DNA from 4 places in the Shewanella sp. MMG014 genome. Region 3 is predicted to be linked to each of the others. Evidence: predicted binding sites of a transcription regulator. Region 3 holds the regulator's gene; each other region holds the start of a gene.
What was found. The regulator sigma-54, encoded in region 3, starts transcription at its own class of promoters, with help from an activator protein. The targets are predictions, from matches to a motif close to GTTGGCACGNNNNTNGNNT.
Positions count from the first base shown of each region.

Region 1: J8L86_RS13580 (nitrate reductase) is a predicted target of sigma-54. The motif match lies at 2,834-2,852, and genes of this name have one in related genera.
Region 2: glnA (glutamate--ammonia ligase) is a predicted target of sigma-54. The motif match lies at 2,847-2,865, and genes of this name have one in related genera.
Region 4: flgF (flagellar basal-body rod protein FlgF) is a predicted target of sigma-54. The motif match lies at 3,130-3,148, and genes of this name have one in related genera.

Region 1 covers NZ_JAGJDZ010000008.1:30,284-35,576, forward strand. The annotation lists gene pepE (dipeptidase PepE) at 1-597, opposite strand, end outside; gene htpX (protease HtpX) at 1,038-1,901, shown strand; gene J8L86_RS13575 (cytochrome c3 family protein) at 2,214-2,549, shown strand; gene J8L86_RS13580 (nitrate reductase) at 2,892-5,293, shown strand, end outside.
Region 2 covers NZ_JAGJDZ010000005.1:148,068-153,360, forward strand. The annotation lists gene J8L86_RS09940 (carbohydrate-binding family V/XII) at 1-1,157, opposite strand, end outside; gene glnA (glutamate--ammonia ligase) at 1,345-2,754, opposite strand; gene typA (translational GTPase TypA) at 3,225-5,042, shown strand; gene J8L86_RS09955 (pyrimidine/purine nucleoside phosphorylase) at 5,234-5,293, shown strand, end outside.
Region 3 covers NZ_JAGJDZ010000003.1:197,950-203,242, forward strand. The annotation lists gene mgtE (magnesium transporter) at 1-678, opposite strand, end outside; gene J8L86_RS06115 (HPr family phosphocarrier protein) at 1,023-1,295, opposite strand; gene rapZ (RNase adapter RapZ) at 1,298-2,143, opposite strand; gene ptsN (PTS IIA-like nitrogen regulatory protein PtsN) at 2,140-2,583, opposite strand; gene hpf (ribosome hibernation promoting factor) at 2,586-2,873, opposite strand; gene J8L86_RS06135 (RNA polymerase factor sigma-54) at 2,898-4,382, opposite strand; gene lptB (LPS export ABC transporter ATP-binding protein) at 4,587-5,293, opposite strand, start outside.
Region 4 covers NZ_JAGJDZ010000009.1:61,100-66,392, forward strand. The annotation lists gene flgB (flagellar basal body rod protein FlgB) at 1-335, shown strand, start outside; gene flgC (flagellar basal body rod protein FlgC) at 338-754, shown strand; gene flgD (flagellar hook assembly protein FlgD) at 779-1,549, shown strand; gene flgE (flagellar hook protein FlgE) at 1,625-2,989, shown strand; gene flgF (flagellar basal-body rod protein FlgF) at 3,196-3,939, shown strand; gene flgG (flagellar basal-body rod protein FlgG) at 3,951-4,739, shown strand; gene flgH (flagellar basal body L-ring protein FlgH) at 4,763-5,293, shown strand, end outside.

The DNA of each region.
Region 1 (5,293 bases), on a different contig from region 3:
CCAAAGGGCTGTACCTTCCTGAATACCAATAACTGGCGTAATAGGATCGACAATCGTAAATTCAAGTAATCGCTGCGCTCGAGTTTCACCGTTATGACCAGGTGCTTGATAGTTGGTGTAGTGCGGGTTTAGTTGAAATGGCAACAGTTTTAAGCCAGTAAATGAAGCAGGCTCTACAATTGGCATATCATTTGTGGTGCGAATACTCAGCCCTGTAATATTTGAGCCAGCACTCCAGCCGATATATGGCTTACCATTGCTCACTTGCTCATTTAATAAATGCACCAAATCGTAACGGTATAACTCGTTTAATAATTGGAAAGTATTACCGCCGCCAACTAAAATTCCATCTGCATCTTTTATCGCTTGTTTTGGGTCACTGTATTGATGAATGCTACTGACTTCAATATTCAGTGGGGCTAAACCTTCGGTGACCATTGCAAGATATTTATCATAATCGACACTCACGCCTGCGTAGGGAATAAACACCCATTTTTTTGCGTGAGTCGTAAGCGGTTTGATGAACTCAATGGCATGGGCTAAATAGGGAGTATTGCCTTCACGTGAACTGCTGAGCATTAATGCATTTACGGCCATTTCGATTTCCTTAACTGTTTAATTAATCGCTAGTTATTCTTATATTTATTGGATATTAACAAAGATTAATTACAAACCATAACCTAAGTGGATGGAAAATGATTAATGGAGGATAAATTTAAGCTTGGATTAATCTTATCTACCTAGACTTTGCGCTCTTCTTATCTCTGATAGCGATTAAGTCATAATTTAACGAAGACCATTCAGCTGAGATTAGGCTTGATGTGATATTTTCAAGAACTTGTCATTTTATGTCATTTTTTTCGATGACACCTTGAAAATAACCTAACAGGACATATTATGTCATTATGCATTGAGCTATCGCCATACACTCAATGTAAAAAGTAGAATTGGCAAAAGATTTAAACAATCATGCATGAAGACATGGTTGTACGTTATTAGAAAGTTTTAAGCGGCGTTAGTGCCAGATAGGAGTTGTAATGTTACGTATTATGTTATTGATTGGCACCAACTTAGCAATTTTGCTAGTTGCTTCGATTGTGATGTCGTTACTTGGGGTGAGTACCTCAAGCATGAGCGGGTTATTAATTTTTGCTGCCATGTTCGGTTTTGGTGGTGCATTCATCAGTTTAGCGATTTCTAAGTGGATGGCTAAAAAGACCATGGGGTGTGAAGTCATTACAACACCACGTGATAACACTGAACGTTGGTTAGTTGAAACCGTTGCCCGTCAAGCTGAGCAAGCGGGTATCAAAATGCCAGAAGTGGCGATTTACCAATCACCAGAAATGAATGCTTTTGCCACAGGTCCAAGTAAAGACAATGCATTGGTCGCGGTGAGTTCTGGTCTACTTTATGGTATGACTCAAGACGAAATTGAAGGCGTATTAGCGCACGAAGTTAGCCACGTTGCCAATGGCGACATGGTGACATTGACCTTAATTCAAGGTGTTGTTAATACCTTCGTTATTTTTGCCGCTCGTGTTGTTGCTGGCATTGTTAACAACGTCGTTGCTAATAACAGCGAAGATGGTGAAGGTTTAGGTATGTTTGCGTACATGGCCGTAGTTTTTGTCATGGACATGCTATTCGGTATTTTAGCGTCAATGATTGTGGCTTACTTCTCACGTATTCGTGAATTTAAAGCCGATGAAGGCGCAGCTAAACTTGCAGGTAAGCATAAAATGATTGCTGCATTAGAGCGTTTAAAAACAGGGCCAGAAACAGGTGCAATGCCAGCACAAATGGCTGCATTAGGTATTAATGGTAAGCGTTCAATGGCTGAATTCTTAATGAGTCACCCGCCGTTAGACAAACGCATTAGCGCACTTAAAAACAGCTAATACATTAATAAGATTGCGAAAAGGAGCCCAAGGGCTCCTTTTTTAATACTTTCTTTTTGAAATTGTGCGAGTAGAATGATGACCACTTTAATCTTGTGGTTACATCGCGTGACGCATGTTAAGGGAGAAGGTTCAATGTTAGGCTTGGGTAGTTGTATTTACTGTTGCTAAATTAAGCAGTGTTAGCTAAGTTTATTGTAGAGTCAAAGTATTGAGCCAAAATATTGAGTCAAAATGTCGTGCTGATAACCGATAACTAAGAAAGCTAATTGATGATCGTTTTCTTTATTATCACAAATGGAGGGTATTATAGTGAGCAATAAAATTCTTGTGGCTTTGTTTGCAGCAGCTTTAGCTGTACTGACATTGTCAACAAACGCGTTTGCGTCAGATGAAAACTTAGCTGATTTCCATGCCGAAATGGGTGGCTGTGAAAGCTGTCACGCTGATGGTGAACCATCTGCTGATGGTGAGTATGAGTTTGAACAGTGTCAAAGCTGTCATGGCACATTAGCTGAAATGGATGATAATCATGCACCGCATGACGGCATGTTAATGTGTGCCGATTGTCACGCGCCACATGATATGAATGTGGGTGACGTACCAACTTGTGATAGTTGTCATGATGATGGTCGTTCTGCTCAGTAATTGAGCTAGTTGAACTGTGTAACAACTGATGAATAAAGCACCGTTAATGACGGTGCTTTTTTTTGCTTTGATTCAAGCGCCTTAAATTGACTGATATTTGTATATCAAAAACCCACTGCATGTTCAGTGACTTATAATTAAACTACCCCTAAAGAGGTATTTAAATTGCTGTGTTTTCAATGGTTTGCGCTTAATTGGTGCAAAATAATGCACTTATCTAGAACAGTTTTTGATTGAAACCTTACCCTCAAATTTAAAACATCTTTAAAATCATCACTTTGGCTATTGGCACAACTTTTGCGATGTTATTGACATAGAATTTTGTCAGTAAAAGGAAGTTGCATGTCTCATATCCGGTCTAGTATCCAAACAAGTTGTGCTTATTGTGGAATAGGCTGTGGTGTTAGTGTTTCGCCTCTTGCAGAGGTAACGCCGCATGTTAACGATGAGCAGAAAAACTCAAAAGCAAGTGCACCCATGTATAACCTTGAGGGTGATCTGCAACATCCAGCTAATAAAGGACAGTTATGTGCTAAAGGCGAACGGTTACTAGAAAGCTTGGTTCAGCCTAATACACTGCGTTATCCCAAACGTAAGTCAGGTAAGCCAATTGACTGGGATGTGGCGTTAACAACAATTGCAGACACTTTTACAAAGACAATTGCTGAGTTCGGGCCAGACTCTGTGGCTTTTTATTTATCAGGTCAGTTGCTAACTGAAGACTATTACGTTGCAAACAAGCTTGCTAAAGGCTTTATTGGTACAGCCAATGTAGATACCAATTCACGTTTATGTATGTCATCTGCAGTGAGTGGGCATATGCGTGCCTTTGGTGAAGATGTTGTGCCGGGCTGTTATGACGATTTTGAGCAAGCGGATGTTATTGTGTTAGTTGGGGCGAATAGCGCTTGGACTCACCCTGTTTTATTTCAACGAATGATTAAAGCGCGCGAGCAATCTGGTACAAAAATCATTGTGGTTGACCCAGCTAAAACGGCCACTTCGGCTCAAGCAGATTTTCATTTACAAATTACGCCTGGCACTGACAGTCTGTTGTTTAATGGTTTATTGCAATTTATTTCTGAAAATGAGGCTCAAGATAAGACGTACATTGATGAGCACACAGAAGGTTTTGATGATGTACTTCACACCCTATCTTCACAAACTGATCTTGTTAAAACTGACCAGCTTGCATCGTCTTTAGGCTTAACGGTAAGCGAATTAACCCAATTTTATCAGTTATTTATTGCCCATGAGAAAGTCATTACTGCCAGTTGTCAGGGAGTGAATCAGTCTACTTCAGGTACCGATTCGACGAATGCAATCATCAATTGCCATCTCGCGCTTGGTCATATTGGTAAAGTTGGCTGTGGTTTCTTTTCTTTAACTGGTCAGCCTAATGCGATGGGCGGGCGAGAAGTCGGTGGACTTGCCACACAGCTTGCTTGCCATATGGGATTCTCTGCTCCTGAACGACAGTTATTAGCAGATGTATGGCAAACCGAATCCATTGCTAAAGATAAAGGGTTAACTGCAGTTGAATTATTTGATGCGATGGCTGATGGCAAAATTAAAGCCGTATGGATCATGGGAACAAACCCGTTAGTTTCATTACCGAACACTGCCAAAGTACAGCAGGCACTTGATGCTTGCCCATTTGTGGTGGTATCAGATATCACCCAAGATGCCGCAACAGCAAAACAGGCCGACATATTATTACCTGCTTTAGGTTGGTCAGAAAAGTGTGGCACTGTCACTAACAGCGAACGTGTTATCAGTCGTCAACGTGGCTTTATACCCGTTAAAGGCAATGCAAAACCTGATTGGTGGGCACTCGCTGAAGTCGCAAAACGAATGGGGTATAGCGCAGCATTTACATTCTCAAACAGTGCGGCTGTGTTTAAAGAGTTTGCTCAGCTTTCAAAAGCAGTAAAAGCACAATTTCCTGAAAAGCAATTTGATATCTCTGGCATGAGTGAATTAACTGATGCTGAGTACGACGGATTAGCGCCAACTCAATGGCCAGTAACAAGTGCCGCAATGCTTGGACAAACTGAGCGTCGATTATATCAAGATGGGCTTTTTTCAACGCCTTCTACTAAAGCGCAGTTTATTGCAACACAGCCGCTCAAGTCAGAGTCGAGTGTCGGTCAACATCAAGTATTGCTCAATAGTGGCCGCAGTCGAGATCAGTGGCATACCATGACTCGCACTGGCCACATTGCCAGCCTTAGGGCGAGTATTCCTGAGCCATTTGTCGCGTTACATCCAATCAAAATTCAACAGCTTGATTTAAATGAAGGCGATTTAGTGTGTTTTGCAACACCTGATGCTGAGCGTGATTTAGCAAGTTGCGATCAAAGCACATCGAGTGTTCAAGCTACGGCAAGGGTTGTTGCCGACGACAATCAATCTCCCGATATGGCTTTCATGTCAATGCATTGGTCTTCGCAGTTCTCCCTTGGTAAAGGAGTGAATCAAGCACTAAATAGTCAGTTAGACCCAATATCGAAGCAACCTGGCTTTAAATGCCAAGCAACAACCGTTACTAAAGTAGAGCTGGCATTACAAGGGGTTATCTTTGGCGAGCATGACCCGTTATTTACCGGCACATGTTGGAATGTTCAGCAAAGTTTGTCAGCGGGTGAGTGTTATCACATCGCTTTTGATGATGCGGAGAAAGGCTTTAATTTTCAGTCTACTAGTTACTCTTTAAAATGGACGGTGAGCTTACTGAATAAGCA
Region 2 (5,293 bases), on a different contig from region 3:
GTGCCAGTTACAGCTTCAAACTTAGGTTCGCCGTCATATTCGACTTCTAGCTTGGCTTCATCACGTTTAATGGCTGCAGTTTGTGGAATTTGCGCATCGAGCATCGCTTGATTAGCTTCATCAGTGCCAGCAACTGATACTCTCAAGCCACCAATATCAGACTCAGGTGGAATATCATTAAAGCTTTCAGGTAACTTATCACCTCTCACAAAGGCCCAAGGACCAGCTTGTTTTTTCGACTTAAACCAGCGTCCAGAAAGCAAAACATACATGTCGCCTGAACTGGTTTCTCTAATCCACGGTGTTTCGGTATTACTAACGTACAATAACTTACCATCAATCAGACTCAGCCATTTAGGGGCACCATCTGTCGAAACTAACTCAGTTGGTTCATCAGAAGTAATAATGTGCGGCGCATTAGCCGTACTTTTAGCTGGCTCGTCATCTTCGGTATTAACCATACTGACCAAGTCTTCAGGTGGATAAAGAGTGACTTGCCAAGGCCCCATTAGATCGTCCGCAACGTACCAATAAGTCCCACTGCTCAAGTACAGTTTTTTAGACTTTTTATCTCTAGCCACTGCGAATGGCGTATTCAGTATTCGCTCGTAATCACTATTGTCGATATCACGGAATTGAGGTTCGCCATCATAAGACAGCAACACACTCAGCCTTGAGCTGAAAATAATTTCTGGCGCGTCATTTTTAATATTATCTAAACTGCGTTTAACTTGGTCTGCAGTTTCTAAACTGGCAGAAAGGCGTGCCATTGAGATTTCAAAGCTGGTGCTCGCTAATGCTTCAGATACCGTATCGGTAAAGGTTTGCTGATCTTCTTCAGTTGATGACGGCCAGCGGACTTCAGTCACCTGAATATTACGCACAGTGGTGACATCGTCATTAGTATCGATTCTGGCACTAAACCAAAAAGCGCCAAATACTGGGTCTGCTTGATCTTTCACTTCAAACGACATAGCAGCACGACTTTGCAATACATTGCCATTAAGAGACTCTGGTTGTGGCTGATATACCACTAACGTACCTAGCTTAGTTTCGACTTCTTGAGGCCATTCGAGAGCCATTGCAGAAAAGGATGAAAGACAACACACTAAAATACACATTAATTTGATAAACACTCTTGGTAGTTTTTCTTTCATAACAATTCCTTGGCGATGCTTCTATACCTTTAACGCTAGCATAATTGAAGAAATTTTAAACAATCTTTATCTTTTTTTTACGTTAGAGATTGAAATAATAAAGCTGTAACAAAAAAGCCCTTGATGATTATCATCAAGGGCTTCGAATTTAGCCGATGGCCAATTTACATGAGCGTTAAGCTAAGGCTTATAAGCTGTAGTAAAGTTGGAATTCCATTGGGTGAGTAGTACGAGATACTTGCTCACATTCTTCAGACTTAAGTGCAATGTAAGACTCGATAAAGTCTTTACTGAATACATCACCTTTAGTTAAGAATTCGTGGTCAGCTGCTAAGTTTTCAAGAGCATTCTCTAGAGACGTTGCAACTTGTGGGATCTCAGCCGCTTCTTCAGCAGGTAGGTCATATAGATCTTTATCCATTGCTTCACCTGGGTGAATCTTGTTTTGGATACCGTCAAGACCAGCCATTAGCAATGCAGAGAATGCTAAGTATGGGTTAGCGGTTGGATCTGGGAAACGTGTTTCAATACGACGAGCTTTCGGGCTTGGTACCACTGGGATACGGATTGAAGCACTACGGTTACGAGCAGAATATGCAAGCATTACAGGCGCTTCGAAATGTGGAACAAGACGCTTGTATGAGTTAGTACTTGGGTTAGTGAATGCATTCAATGCACGAGCGTGCTTGATGATACCACCAATGTAGTAAAGTGCAGTTTCACTTAAACCTGCATATTTATCGCCAGAGAATAAGTTAACGCCATCTTTAGCTAAAGATTGGTGAACGTGCATACCACTACCGTTATCACCAACAATTGGCTTAGGCATGAATGTCGCAGTTTTACCGTATGCATGAGCAGTGTTATGAACAACATACTTCATAATTTGGATTTCATCAGCTTTGTTTGAAAGCGTGTTGAAACGTGTCGCAATTTCGTTTTGACCCGCTGTAGCAACTTCGTGGTGATGCGCTTCAACTACTTGACCTAATTCTTCAAGAATTAGACACATTGCACTACGAATGTCTTGTGATGAATCAACTGGTGCAACTGGGAAGTAACCACCTTTAACGAATGGACGGTGACCCGTGTTACCATCTTCGTAGCTAGTACCTGAGTTCCATGCCGCTTCTTTCGCGTCAACTTTTACGAAAGTACCTGACATGTCAGTACCAAACTTAACGTCGTCAAATAAGAAGAACTCTGGCTCTGGACCAATTAAAACTGTGTCAGCAATACCGGTAGATTTTAAGTACTCTTCTGCTTTCTTAGCGATTGAACGTGGGTCACGCTCATAACCTGTCATAGTAGAAGGTTCTAAAATGTCACAACGAATAAGACCAGTCACTTCTTCAGTAAACGGATCAAGTAAGAAAGAAGAAGGATCTGGCATCAATACCATGTCAGATTCGTTAATACCTTTCCAACCGTTGATAGATGAACCATCGAACATTTTGCCATCTTCAAAGAAATCTTCGTTTACTTGATGAGAAGGAATAGAGACGTGCTGCTCTTTACCTTTAGTGTCTGTAAAACGTAAATCTACGAACTTAACTTCTAGTTCTTCAATTTGTTTTAATATTGATTCAACTGACATTCTTAAGCCTCCGGTAGGGTAAAGGGTTGTCCCTTAATATAATCTTGTTATTCGTCAGACAAACTATCTGCTTTGCGAATTTGTTCAATTAAAAGCTATTTCCATGCCAGAAAGGTAAGTGATTGATTTAAAGCTTAATAAAAAAATCACTAACCATAGAAAAAGCCATATTGCACAAATACGGTGCACCACTATGATCACAATTGGTGCAAAAGTCCATTTCGGTGCAGGGTTTTTAGCGCATGAATTGATCTAGTTCATTAAAGCGTCATTTTATTGCGGCAGTATGATCCTTTTTCGTTTTTATCTTCTATCTTTAGTGTTTAATTTTTTATTAAAAACGACCTGTTCAAAAATAATCCTATCTACTCGGCGCTCGGTGGAGTAGAATGGCACGCTTTTTTATAGTGGCTATACTTATCAGCCCTATAAACTCCTATTTTTTATTTGATGGTATAGAGGTTTTATCCGTGTTAGAGAATTTACGTAACATCGCCATTATTGCTCACGTTGACCATGGCAAAACGACCTTGGTAGACAAGCTATTGGCTCAGTCAGGCACCCTTGAAAGTCGAGGCGAAGCCGCAGAACGTGTAATGGATTCTAACGATCTTGAAAAAGAACGTGGTATCACCATTCTGGCAAAAAACACTGCCATCAAATGGAACGACTACCGTATTAACATCGTAGACACTCCTGGTCACGCCGATTTCGGTGGTGAAGTAGAACGTGTTCTATCTATGGTAGATTCAGTTTTATTATTAGTAGACGCAGTTGACGGCCCAATGCCTCAAACTCGCTTTGTTACTAAAAAGGCATTCGCACAAGGCCTTAAGCCAATCGTTGTTATCAACAAGATTGACCGCCCAGGTGCACGTCCTGATTGGGTTATCGACCAAGTATTCGACTTATTCGACAACTTAGGTGCAACTGACGAACAGTTAGATTTCCCTATCGTTTATGCTTCTGCATTAAACGGTTTCGCGACGCTTGATCCTGAAGAAACAAGCGAAGACATGACACCGCTTTTCCAAGCGATTGTTGAGAAGGTTTCTTCTCCTGATGCGGATGCTGAAGGTGAGTTCCAAATGCAAATCTCTCAACTTGATTACAACTCATACGTAGGTGTTATCGGTGTTGGTCGTATTAAGCGTGGTAGTGTTAAAACTAACCAGCAAGTCACAATCGTTGATGCTGAAGGTAAAACTCGTAACGGTAAAATGGGCCAAGTATTAGGTTACATGGGTCTAGACCGTCACGAAGTTGCTGAAGCCAACGCCGGCGATATCGTTGCGATTACCGGTTTAGGTAACTTACAGATTTCTGACACTGTTTGTGGTGTTAACCAAGTTGAAGCATTACCTGCATTATCAGTTGATGAGCCAACGTTAACAATGACTTTCCAAGTGAACACTTCTCCGTTCGCAGGTAAAGAAGGTAAGTACGTTACTTCACGTAATATCCTTGAGCGTCTAGAACAAGAACTCGTCCACAACGTTGCACTACGTGTTGAAGAAACTGATTCTCCAGATCGTTTCCGTGTTTCTGGTCGTGGTGAGCTTCACCTTTCGATCTTAATTGAAAACATGCGTCGTGAAGGTTACGAATTAGCAGTATCTCGTCCAGAAGTTATCACCAAAGAAATCGACGGTGAGATGTGCGAGCCATTCGAAACATTAACTGTTGACGTTGAAGAAGAGCACCAAGGCACCGTAATTGAAAAATTAGGTATGCGTAAAGGTGACATGAAAGATCTACAACTAGATGGTAAAGGTCGTGTACGTATCGACTTCATCATTCCTAGCCGTGGCTTAATCGGTTTCCAAACTGAGTTCATGACTGCAACTTCTGGTACAGGTCTTATCTACCATTCATTCGACCATTACGGTCCAGTGAAAGGCGGTGATATCGGTCAACGTGCTAACGGTGTATTGATTTCTAATGCAACAGGTAAAGCCCTAACATTCGCATTATTCGGTTTACAAGACCGTGGTCGTCTATTAATCGGTCACGCTGCAGAAGTTTACGAAGGTCAAGTAATTGGTATTCATTCACGTTCTAACGACTTAACTGTTAACTGTCTGAAAGGTAAGCAGCTAACCAACATGCGTGCATCAGGTACAGATGAAGCACAAGTGTTAACTCCGCACATCCAAATGACACTTGAGCAAGCACTTGAGTTCATCGATGATGATGAGTTAGTTGAAGTAACACCAGAAAATATTCGTGTTCGTAAGCGTCATTTAACAGAAAATGACCGTAAGCGTGCTAGCCGCTCTGGTAGCTAAATTTAGCTAACGTAATTTGAATATGAAAACCCGCTCAGGCGGGTTTTTTATTGCCTGTTATTCTAATAAGTACCAGTACAGCAAATAAAAAACTGATTTCATCTAACCTATAACCTAACAGTCTTTATATTCACTTTAAACGAATATATATTCACCTCTACTTATTATCTCTTAGGTTGGAATATCGCAAAATGTCTGTGATTCAGAATGTTAACGTGGCTAATCAAGCCAATATTTACTTTGATGGTAAA
Region 3 (5,293 bases):
CTGTGCCACTTCATTATCTGGCATATCAACAGGGATACTTTCAAGCTCCGGATCCATGATGCTGCGGATCGTTTCGCTAGGGTTACAAGTTAATAGATCGGCTAAACGGACCCCGCCAAGTACATGGTCGTTTTTGTCGACCACATAGAGTGTATCTGTCGTATCGGGTAAATTGCCTCGTTGGCGTAAGTAACGCAGTACCACATCAATATTCACGTCAGGACGTAAAGTCACGGTATCGGTATTCATGATACTGCCGGCAGTATCTTCAGGGTAGGATAACGCTTGTTCAACTCGGTGACGGTCTTGGCTACTCATCGATTGCAGTACTTTCTTATACACTGCATCTGGCAAGCTACGTAAAATATAAGCCAGGTCATCAGTGTCCATTCCTGAAGTGGCTTGCGCAACTTTTTCAGGTGTCATGCCACTGATAAGCGAATCTTTTAACTCTTCACCGAGTTCTTCAAGAATTTCACCGGCTTGTTCTTGGTCGATAAGTTGCCACAACACTTGGCGTGTTTTAGGGGGAGATGACTCAAGAATGAGGGCGACATCAGAAGCGGCCATATCATGCAGCATATTGCGCACATGCACAAACATACCACTACCAAGTGCTTGGGTGAGCTGATTTAGGCGCTGTTCTGTAAGTTCGCTATCTATCACTTCGATACTCATTCGCCACTCCTCAAAAATTCGATTGCTAATATTAACTTAACAGTGTGTAAAGGGAGAAGCAGTTTCTAATATGGCGTTGATTGCTGTATAAAAAGTAAGCAGGTTATGGTGTGGGTCATGAGATTATTATAGTTAACTATCACTGTTTGTTGTTGATAATTTGCTGTTGATTGGTTTAATGCGCTTTGAGCAGCGCAAAAGCTTAGTTTAAGCGTATTCCCGAGTAGGATATGAGGTTAATAAAGCATGGCTGTTAGCGGTTTAAAGTCGTAAGTTTCAATGTTTTGCTAGTAAGTGATAACTAGCAACGAGTTGGCCTGAAAGCGTTAAATCATATAAAAGGATTAGCTTTCTTCGTCAAATTTGTCGTTAATCAGTTGGCAAACCGCATCTAGTGCTTGCTGCGCATCAGGGCCTTCAGCCTCAACAGTAATCACTTTCCCTATACCACTTTCTAGCATTAACAACCCTAACACACTCGCAGCGCTGGCTTGTTTGTCACCTTGAATCAAGGTAATGCAGGCTTTAAATTCTGTAGCCAATATAGCTAATTTTGTTGCCGCTCGAGCATGAAGCCCAAGTTTATTACTGATGGTGATTTCTCTGGAGATATTCATCGTCACAGGTTGAGCTCTCGGTGGCGAGCGCTAACTTGGTGTTTACTGTTACTGAAGCGCTGTGTGAGTTGATCTGCAATATAAACCGAGCGATGCTGTCCACCTGTGCAGCCAATCGCGATGGTAAGGTAACTGCGATTATTGCGCTCAAGATGCGGCATCCAAGTATCAAATAAATTCTCAATCTGCCAGATGAACTTATTGACTAGGGGTTGTCTGCCTAAGAATTCTTGTACTGGTTGATCAAGACCCGTTAATGGTCTTAACTCAGGCTCCCAATGTGGGTTTGGCAAAAAGCGGACATCAAACATAAAGTCGGCTTCAGTAGGCATACCGTGCTTGAATCCAAATGATTCAAAGTGAATGACTAATTCTTTATCAACACTGCCCATAAGAATTTGTCGGACTTGATCGCTCAAATCGTAAATATTCAGCTGAGATGTGTCGATGTAGTGATCAACCATTTTGGCGATTGGCTCGAGCAATCGACCTTCAAGTTGAATCGCTTCTTGTAATGAGATTTGATTTTTTGACAGCGGGTGTAATCGACGTGTTTCACTGTATCGTTTAAGCAGTACTTGATCATTGGCATTTAAAAATAAACTAATGATCGTGGTATCGTCGGACAACAAAGCGATTTGCTGCTCTAATACTTTGCCTTGCTCTTCGATATTACGCACATCAACACTGATGGCGACAAGTTCGTTATTTCCTTTTAGCTGCTCTAGTAGGCTGCCAATCAGTGGGAGAGGTAGGTTATCAACACAGTAATAACCTAAATCCTCTAACACTCTTAAAGCAACTGACTTACCTGAGCCCGATCGTCCTGATACGATGACAAGTTTCATGCAGTAATAACCTGATACAGTTCTGTAGCGTCATGACTCTTTCGAAGTCTTTTAAGGATGAGTTTATCGCTTAATTTCTCAGCCATACTTGATAACGTGCTTAAGTGTTGCTGACATTGCTCAGAAGGAACCAATAAGGCAAATAAAATGTCTACTGGCTTCTTATCAATAGCATCAAAGTCGATAGCTTCTTCACATTTGATCAAAATAGCGATCGGCGATTCAATGTCGTCTAAACGCCCATGTGGAATCGCAATGCCATTGCCGATACCTGTGCTACCCATTTTTTCACGTGCTATTAAACTTTCGAAAATAGCTTGTGAAGATAGAGTAGGGTACTGGTCAGCCATTAAATTGCTGATAAGTTCCAGTACCTTTTTCTTACTGCCCGGAGTGGCACAGGTAGTGCACGCCGGCTGCAGGATGGTGCGAAGTTCCATCGTTAGTGTTTAATTAACTTCTCTTTGTGTTTAATTACCTGACGGTCTAATTTGTCTATCAGGGCGTCAATTGCGACATACATATCTGCGTTTTGAGATACGGCAAAAACTTCACCTCCTTTGAGGTGCAATTTAGCTTCGGCAATCTGTTGTAACTTTTGTACATTGAGCACAACGTGAACATTATTGATCTGTTCGAAGTGACGTTCAAGCTTTGAAAACTTAGTTTGCACATACTCACGTAAAGATTGAGTAATTTCGATATGGTGTCCAGTCAGGTTAATTTGCATAGATCATCCTCCAATAACAAAGGCTTATAAGCTTTTGCGTTGGTTTGAGGGAGGGATGAGCATTGCTTCACGATATTTGGCGATCGTACGCCGAGCAACATTGATCCCTTGTTCTGCCAGTAGCGTCGCCATTTTACTATCGCTAAGTGGCTTTTTCTGGTTTTCTGCGGCGACCAGCTTTTTGATAAAGGCTCTGATTGCTGTAGAAGAACACTCTCCGCCATCATCGGTACTTACGTGGCTAGAGAAGAAGTATTTTAGTTCAAAAAGGCCGCGAGGGGTGTGCATATATTTTTGAGTTGTAACCCGTGAGATGGTCGATTCATGCATCTCTACCGCTTCGGCAATATCATTTAATACCATAGGCTTCATGGCTTCTTCGCCGAACTCAAAGAAACCTTGCTGGAATTGAACAATACAATTTGCCACTTTTAACAGGGTTTCATTGCGGCTTTCAATACTTTTAATAAACCATTTGGCTTCTTGTAAGTGACCGCGAATGAATTGGCTGTCAGCTTGATTGGCTGAGCCTTTTGCCATGGCCGCATATTGCTGATTTACGCCTATTTTAGGCATATTATCTGGGTTTAATTCAACGACCCAACGGCCATTCTTTTTAAACACTGTGACATCTGGGATGACGTACTCATCTTTGATTGGAGTAATTTGTAACCCTGGGCGAGGGTTCAGTGTTTGGATAAATTGAATCGCTTCGCGTAAATCATCTTCTTTAAGCTTGGTTTTACGCATTAGTAATCTGAAATCACGGCCTGCTATTAAATCTAGGTGTTCAGATATCAGTAATTTTACATTTTCTATGCAAGGGATTTCGCTTGGGTATTGTCCCAATTGAATCATCAAACATTCGCTTAAATTTCTTGCAGCGACACCCACTGGATCAAAATGTTGTACACGCTTTAATACGGCTTCAACCTCATCAAGTTCAATATCCTCAAGACCGAGTGCATCGAGAATATCTTCTGTTGATTGGGTTAAGTAACCTCTATCATCAATTGCGTCGATGATGGCTGTCGCAATGGCGAGGTCATTTTCAGAAAATGGGGTTAAGTTTTTTTGCCATTCTAAATGTTCGTACAAACCTTCAGTCGTTTCACCTTGAAATGGCATATCGTCATCACGGCTTACAGCGCCAGAACCTGAGTTAGGAGAGGCGGTGTAGACTTCATCCCAAGTGGTATCCATTGGTAAGTCTTCAGGCATGGACTCTTTCGTAAGTGACTCTGTGGTATCGACTGATGAGGTGTCTTTTTCTACGCTGACTTGGCTGTTATCGCTAAAATCGGTGTCAGTTTGCTGAGCATTGTCTTTGACTGGTTCTTTTGCTTTGGCAAACTCATCCTCAAGCTCAAGAAGAGGATTTGAGTCAAGTGCTTGCTGAATTTCTTGCTGTAGCTCCAAAGAGGAAAGTTGCAATAAGCGAATGGCTTGTTGCAACTGCGGGGTCATTGTCAGGTGTTGACCCATTTTAAGTTGGAGTGAGGCTTTCATTTACCGCTTATCCCTAATTGAATTTCATCATCGCGACTACAATGTTATGGGTCTAGCACTTTTGTAAGTGTTAGCTAGACTTTAACCGAACTTGGGTTCTACTTTGCCAAAAATTAGCGTTACGTTTTGAGTCTAGTGTATAACGCTAAAAAGTGGGACTGGTTGGCCGCGAAAATGCCATGCTTGTACACTAAAGAATGCTAACTATAGCTTGAATTGCTCACCTAAGTATACTGACCTGACTTGCTGATTGTCTAAGATCTCAGCAGGCGTACCTTCAGCAATTAAATCTCCGTGGCTGACAATATACGCACGCTCACATACATCAAGTGTTTCACGGACATTATGGTCGGTAATCAATACGCCAAGACCACGATTTTTTAGTTGTTGAATAATTTTCTTAATATCTATCACAGAGATAGGATCAACACCCGCAAATGGTTCATCTAATAAAATAAACTTAGGATTGGCGGCTAAAGCGCGTGCTATTTCTACACGTCGACGTTCACCACCTGATAGAGCCATACCTTGGCTGTCACGAATATGGGTAATATTGAACTCTTCTAATAAGTGCTCTAACTCTTCGATTCGTTGCTCACTCGATAAGGTTTTACGGGTTTGCAGCACTGCCATGATGTTATCGTGCACAGTGAGTTTTCTAAAAATACTGGCTTCTTGAGGTAAGTAACCAATACCTTTACGAGCACGTAAATGCATTGGGTCTGCAGTCAAGTCGTCAGAATCAATCAAAATACGACCTTTATCGCTTTTGACTAAGCCAACAACCATATAAAAGGTTGTGGTTTTACCTGCACCATTTGGCCCTAAAAGACCAACAATCTGACCCGTTTTAACGGTTAGGCTAACGTTTTTGACAACTTGGCGGCTTTTATAGCTTTTTGCTAAGTTCT
Region 4 (5,293 bases), on a different contig from region 3:
GGGCTGAAGTGCTATCCAGCAACATCGCCAATGCTAATACGCCAGGTTATAAAGCTCGAGATGTCGACTTTGCTGCAGCAATGAACAGCGCACGCGCTAAGCAAAGTGGATTACAGATGAGTCAAACAACTGACAAACATTTCGACTTGAAAGCGTTAAGCCAGGAAAACGTTAAGTTTAGAGTGCCTAATCAACCAGATACAGGTGATGGCAACACCGTTGATTCTCAACAAGAACAAGCGGCCTTTATGCAGAACTCCTTGGAATATCAAATGTCACTGGGTTTTCTTGAAAGCAAGTTCTCAGGCATGCGTAAAGCTATTAGAGGTGATTAATCATGAGTCTATTTAATATTTTTAATGTGTCGGGTTCTGGTATGTCAGCACAATCAGTGCGACTTAATACTACCGCCAGTAACATTGCCAATGCTGATTCAGTTTCCAGTAGTGTTGATCAAACTTATAAGGCTCGTCATCCGATTTTTGAAGCTGAAATGGCCAAAGCAAGCCATGAGCAAAATAGTTCTCACAGTGTCAATGTTAAGGGCATTGTTGAAAGTGATAAACCGTTATTAAAGGAGTTTTCTCCTGATCATCCTATGGCTGATGGTGACGGCTTTATTTACAAACCGAATGTCAATGTGATGGAAGAGATGGCGGATATGATTTCAGCATCTCGTTCTTATCAAATGAATGTCCAAGTGGCTGATGCGGCAAAATCTATGCTGCAACAAACACTTCGTATGGGTAAGTAATATGAATTTTGTGGGGGGTAAAAGATGAGCCTCATTAATCCTTACAGCAGTCAGTCTTTACCACAGACTCAATCTGCTAGTAGTACTGGTATTGCATCCAATACACAAGAAACAGCCAGTACGGGGAATGCATTTTTAGACAGTGTGGCCTTACAAGGAGAGCCAGAAACACCTGAACCTAATAGCCAGGAACTGACTCAATCAGATTTCTTTGCTTTATTGAGTCAACAGTTATCAATGCAAGATCCATTTAAGCCTGTTGAAAACGATCAAATGATTTCGCAAATGGCATCATTCTCAACCGTTGACGGTATTGCCAAGTTGAATGAAGAAATTCTCAACTTAAATAACTTAACGAGTTCGAGTCAGGCGCTGCAGGCTTCAAGTTTAGTAGGCCGTAAAGTGTTAATTCCGTCTGATACGGGGCACATATCGTCAGATAGTCCAGAAGTCAATGGCGTGATAAGTACACCAACTTCTATCGATACGATAACAGTCAGTATTGAAGATGAAAGTGGCCAAGTTATTAAAACCTTTGAAGTTGACGGCTCTGCTGGCGGTAACATTGATGTGTCATGGGATGGGCTAGATAAAAATGGCGACCCAGCTCCTGAAGGCAATTACGCGATAAAAGCGAACGGCAAAATTGATGGAAAATCAGAAGATTTAGCAGTATCGACCTATGCGCATGTGACGAGCGTGTCACTGGGTAACACCACAACAGGGGCAATATTAAACCTACGTGGTATTGGTGGTATTCAGCTGTCAGATGTCTTAGCTGTCACTGAAAGTTAATTAGCTTATCAAATTTAAAGCTGGCAGCTGTGGCAGTCAGTAAAACAAACAGAATGAGTAGGAAAGGGGTGAATTATGTCGTTTAACATTGCTTTGAGTGGTATTTCTGCAGCTCAAAAAGATCTCAATACCACTGCGAATAACATTGCTAACGTTAACACCGTAGGCTTTAAAGAATCTCGTGCCGAGTTTGCTGACGTATATGCTAATTCAATTTTCTCAAACAGCAAAACTGCTGTCGGTGGCGGTGCGACAACGACACAGGTTGCACAGCAATTTCAGCAAGGCAGTTTACAGTTTACTAGTAACTCTTTAGATATGGCGATAAGTGGCGGTGGTTTCTTTGTGACATCATCAGGTGTGGGAGTTCAAGATCACGCATTCACTCGTGCTGGCGCATTTAAAGTTAACTCAGAAAGTTACATGACTGATTCAGCTGGTAACTATTTACAAGGGTTCCCAGTCGATGCTGACGGTAACTCTACCTCGGTTAGTTTAACGACGACTCAACCAATTAAGATCCCTGATACGGCAGGTAGCCCAGTAAAAACTGAGAATATTGGCCTACAGATGAACCTTGATGTGGGTGAAACGCCATTAGATCCTGCTAACTTTGATCCCAACGATCCTGACACGTTTAATAAATCAACTTCAGTGACGATTTATGACTCACTTGGTGAATCGCACATTATGACCACCTATTTTGTTAAGCCGACAGAAGGGGCTTATACCGGTGAAAGTAATTGGGTTGCATTCTATGCTGTAGATGGCAAACAAGTTGATATTGACCAAGCAAATGGTGGTTCATACGGCGCTGATACGACTGGTGACGGTGTTGCTGATACGACAAGGTTTGCTGAAAATGCATCAGGTTGGAAAGGCTCGGTATTAAAGTTCAATGATGCGGGCGCATATACTGGCTCAGATCCTGCGGTGGTTGAAACTGTTGAGCTGGGTGTTAATGGTGCTAACGTATTAGGCCCTGGCGCAGATGGCAGTCAAAAAGTCACCGTTGGATTTAATAACCCAACTCAATATGCATCTCCATTTGAAGTGACTGAGTTAACTCAAGATGGTACCACCGTCGGTCGTTTGACTAACGTAGGTATTGGCGAAGATGGCTTGGTGACAGCAAGTTACAGTAACGGCTCGACTGAACCGTTAGCTCGAGTTGCTTTGGTTCGTTTTGCTAACGAGCAAGGTTTAACCCAAGTGGGTAATACTTCTTGGAAAGCCAGCTTAGATTCTGGTCCAGCGCTAGCAGGTGAAGCAAATAGTGGTACCTTTGGTAGTATTCGTTCATCGGCGCTTGAACAATCTAACGTTGATTTGACCACTGAGTTAGTGGATTTGATTTCTGCACAACGTAACTTCCAAGCGAACTCTCGTACACTTGAAGTGAATAACACGTTAAATCAGTCGATTCTTCAAATTCGATAAGTTTGACTTGTTTTGACAAAGAGTTGCCGCAACGGCAACTCTTTGCCTTTTCGTTTTTTGCCTCTTGTTGTTTTTCTTTTCACTTCCTGCTTTTCAAATACATTTCATTTAGTTAGCCATTCTCTATTCACAATTTATATATTGGCACACTCATTGCTAGTTCTAGTTATATCTTTAGTTATGTAAAAAGTTTGACGGAGCGGCAGATGGACAAATTACTGTATGTTGCCATGAGTGGGGCAAAGCAAAATATGAATGCTTTGGCTGTTCGTGCCAATAATTTAGCCAATGCGAATACCGATGGTTTTAAAGCTGATTTGGCTCAAGCTCGCTCTATGCAAGCATTTGGGGAAGGCTTACCGACACGTGTCTTTTCTATGACTGAAAGCCCTGGGCAAAATTTTAGTTCAGGCCCAATTAAAACTACGGGTCGTGATTTAGACATTGCGATTAAAGATAAAGGTTGGATTGCAGTGCAAGGTGCTGATGGCGGCGAAGCGTATACCCGCTCCGGTAGTCTAAGTTTTGACAGTACAGGCTTATTAACTAATGGTCGAGGCAACCCTGTTATGGGAGAGGCTGGACCGATAGTTTTGCCACTACCAATCGACAAAGTTCAAATCTCGCCTGATGGCATTATTTCTGTAAGACCTCAGGGCGCAACTGCGGATGTGGTTGAAGAAGTGGCCCGAATTAAATTAGTTAATCCATCAAATGAAGAAATGATGCGTGGTGAAGATGGGTTATTTAGGCTGACTTCGGGCTTAAATGCGCCGAACGATCCTAATGTGAATATCGAAACAGGGGCTGTTGAAGGCAGTAATGTTAACGCTGTTTCAGAAATGGTGGCGTTAATTGATATCCAGCGTCAATACGAAATGCAAGTGAAGATGATGAAAAATGCCGAAGAGCTAGACCGTGCTTCATCATCCTTAATGAGAGTGAGTTAGGAGTAATAATTATGCATCCCGCTTTATGGATCAGTAAAACAGGCTTAGATGCCCAACAAACCGATATTGCAGTTATTTCTAATAACGTGGCGAATGCGAGCACCGTAGGCTACAAAAAAAGCCGTGCAGTATTCGAAGACTTGCTATATCAAACAGTCAATCAAGCTGGTGGTATAAGTGCTGATAATACTAAGCTGCCGAATGGTTTGAACATTGGTGCCGGTACTAAGGTCGTGGCAACTCAAAAAATGTTCACCCAAGGTAACATGTTAACCACTGATAACTCTTTAGATTTAATGATTGAAGGCCCTGGATTTTTTGAAGTCGAGATGCCTGATGGCACCGCTGCTTATACCCGAAATGGTCAATTTAGCTTAGATGAAAATGGCCAGATTGTGACTCCAGGTTCTGGTTATGTCGTGCAACCGTCAATCACCATACCTGATGACGCAACTTCAATTACAGTCTCTGCCGAAGGTGAAGTATCCGTAAAATTATCTGGCGCGACAGAAAGCACAGTTGTTGGACAGTTAGCCATGAGCGATTTCATTAATCCATCAGGGTTAGATCCATTAGGGCAAAACTTGTATACCGAAACTGGCGCAAGTGGAACGCCTATTCAGGGCACAGCTTCTTTAGATGGCTTAGGCGCTATTCGCCAAGGGGCATTAGAAACATCAAATGTTAATGTGACTGAAGAGCTAGTAAACCTGATTCAAAGTCAGCGTATTTACGAAATGAACTCTAAAGTGATATCAGCTGTTGATCAGATGATGTCTTACGTGACTCAGAACCTATAACTGTTATTGAAAGGAACTGGATTATGAATAAATACCTAGCGTTAGCATCCGTTATTTTCATTGCCGGTTGTAGTTCAACGCAACAAAAACCTATACCTGATGATCCATTTTATGCGCCAGTGTATCCAGAAGCACCACCAACTAAAATGGTGTCGACGGGGTCGATTTACATGGATCATCAATCGTCGAGCTTATATTCAGATATACGAGCACATAAAGTCGGTGACATTATCACAGTGTTGTTAAATGAATCGACTCAAGCTAAAAAAAGCGCCAATAACGAAATCAAAAAAGACTCTAATTTGAGTGTTGACCCTATCTATGCTGGTGGCGGCAATGTGACCATTAAAGGTGTACCACTTGATTTACGTTATTCTGATGCGATGGACACCAAGCGTGAAGCTGATGCTGACCAATCTAACAGCCTTGATGGCAGTATCTCAGCTAACGTGATGCAAGTGCTCAGTAATGGCAACTTGGTTATCCGTGGTGAAAAATGGATTTCGATTAACAATGGCGATGAATTTATTCGTGTTACAGGCATGGTAAGAAGT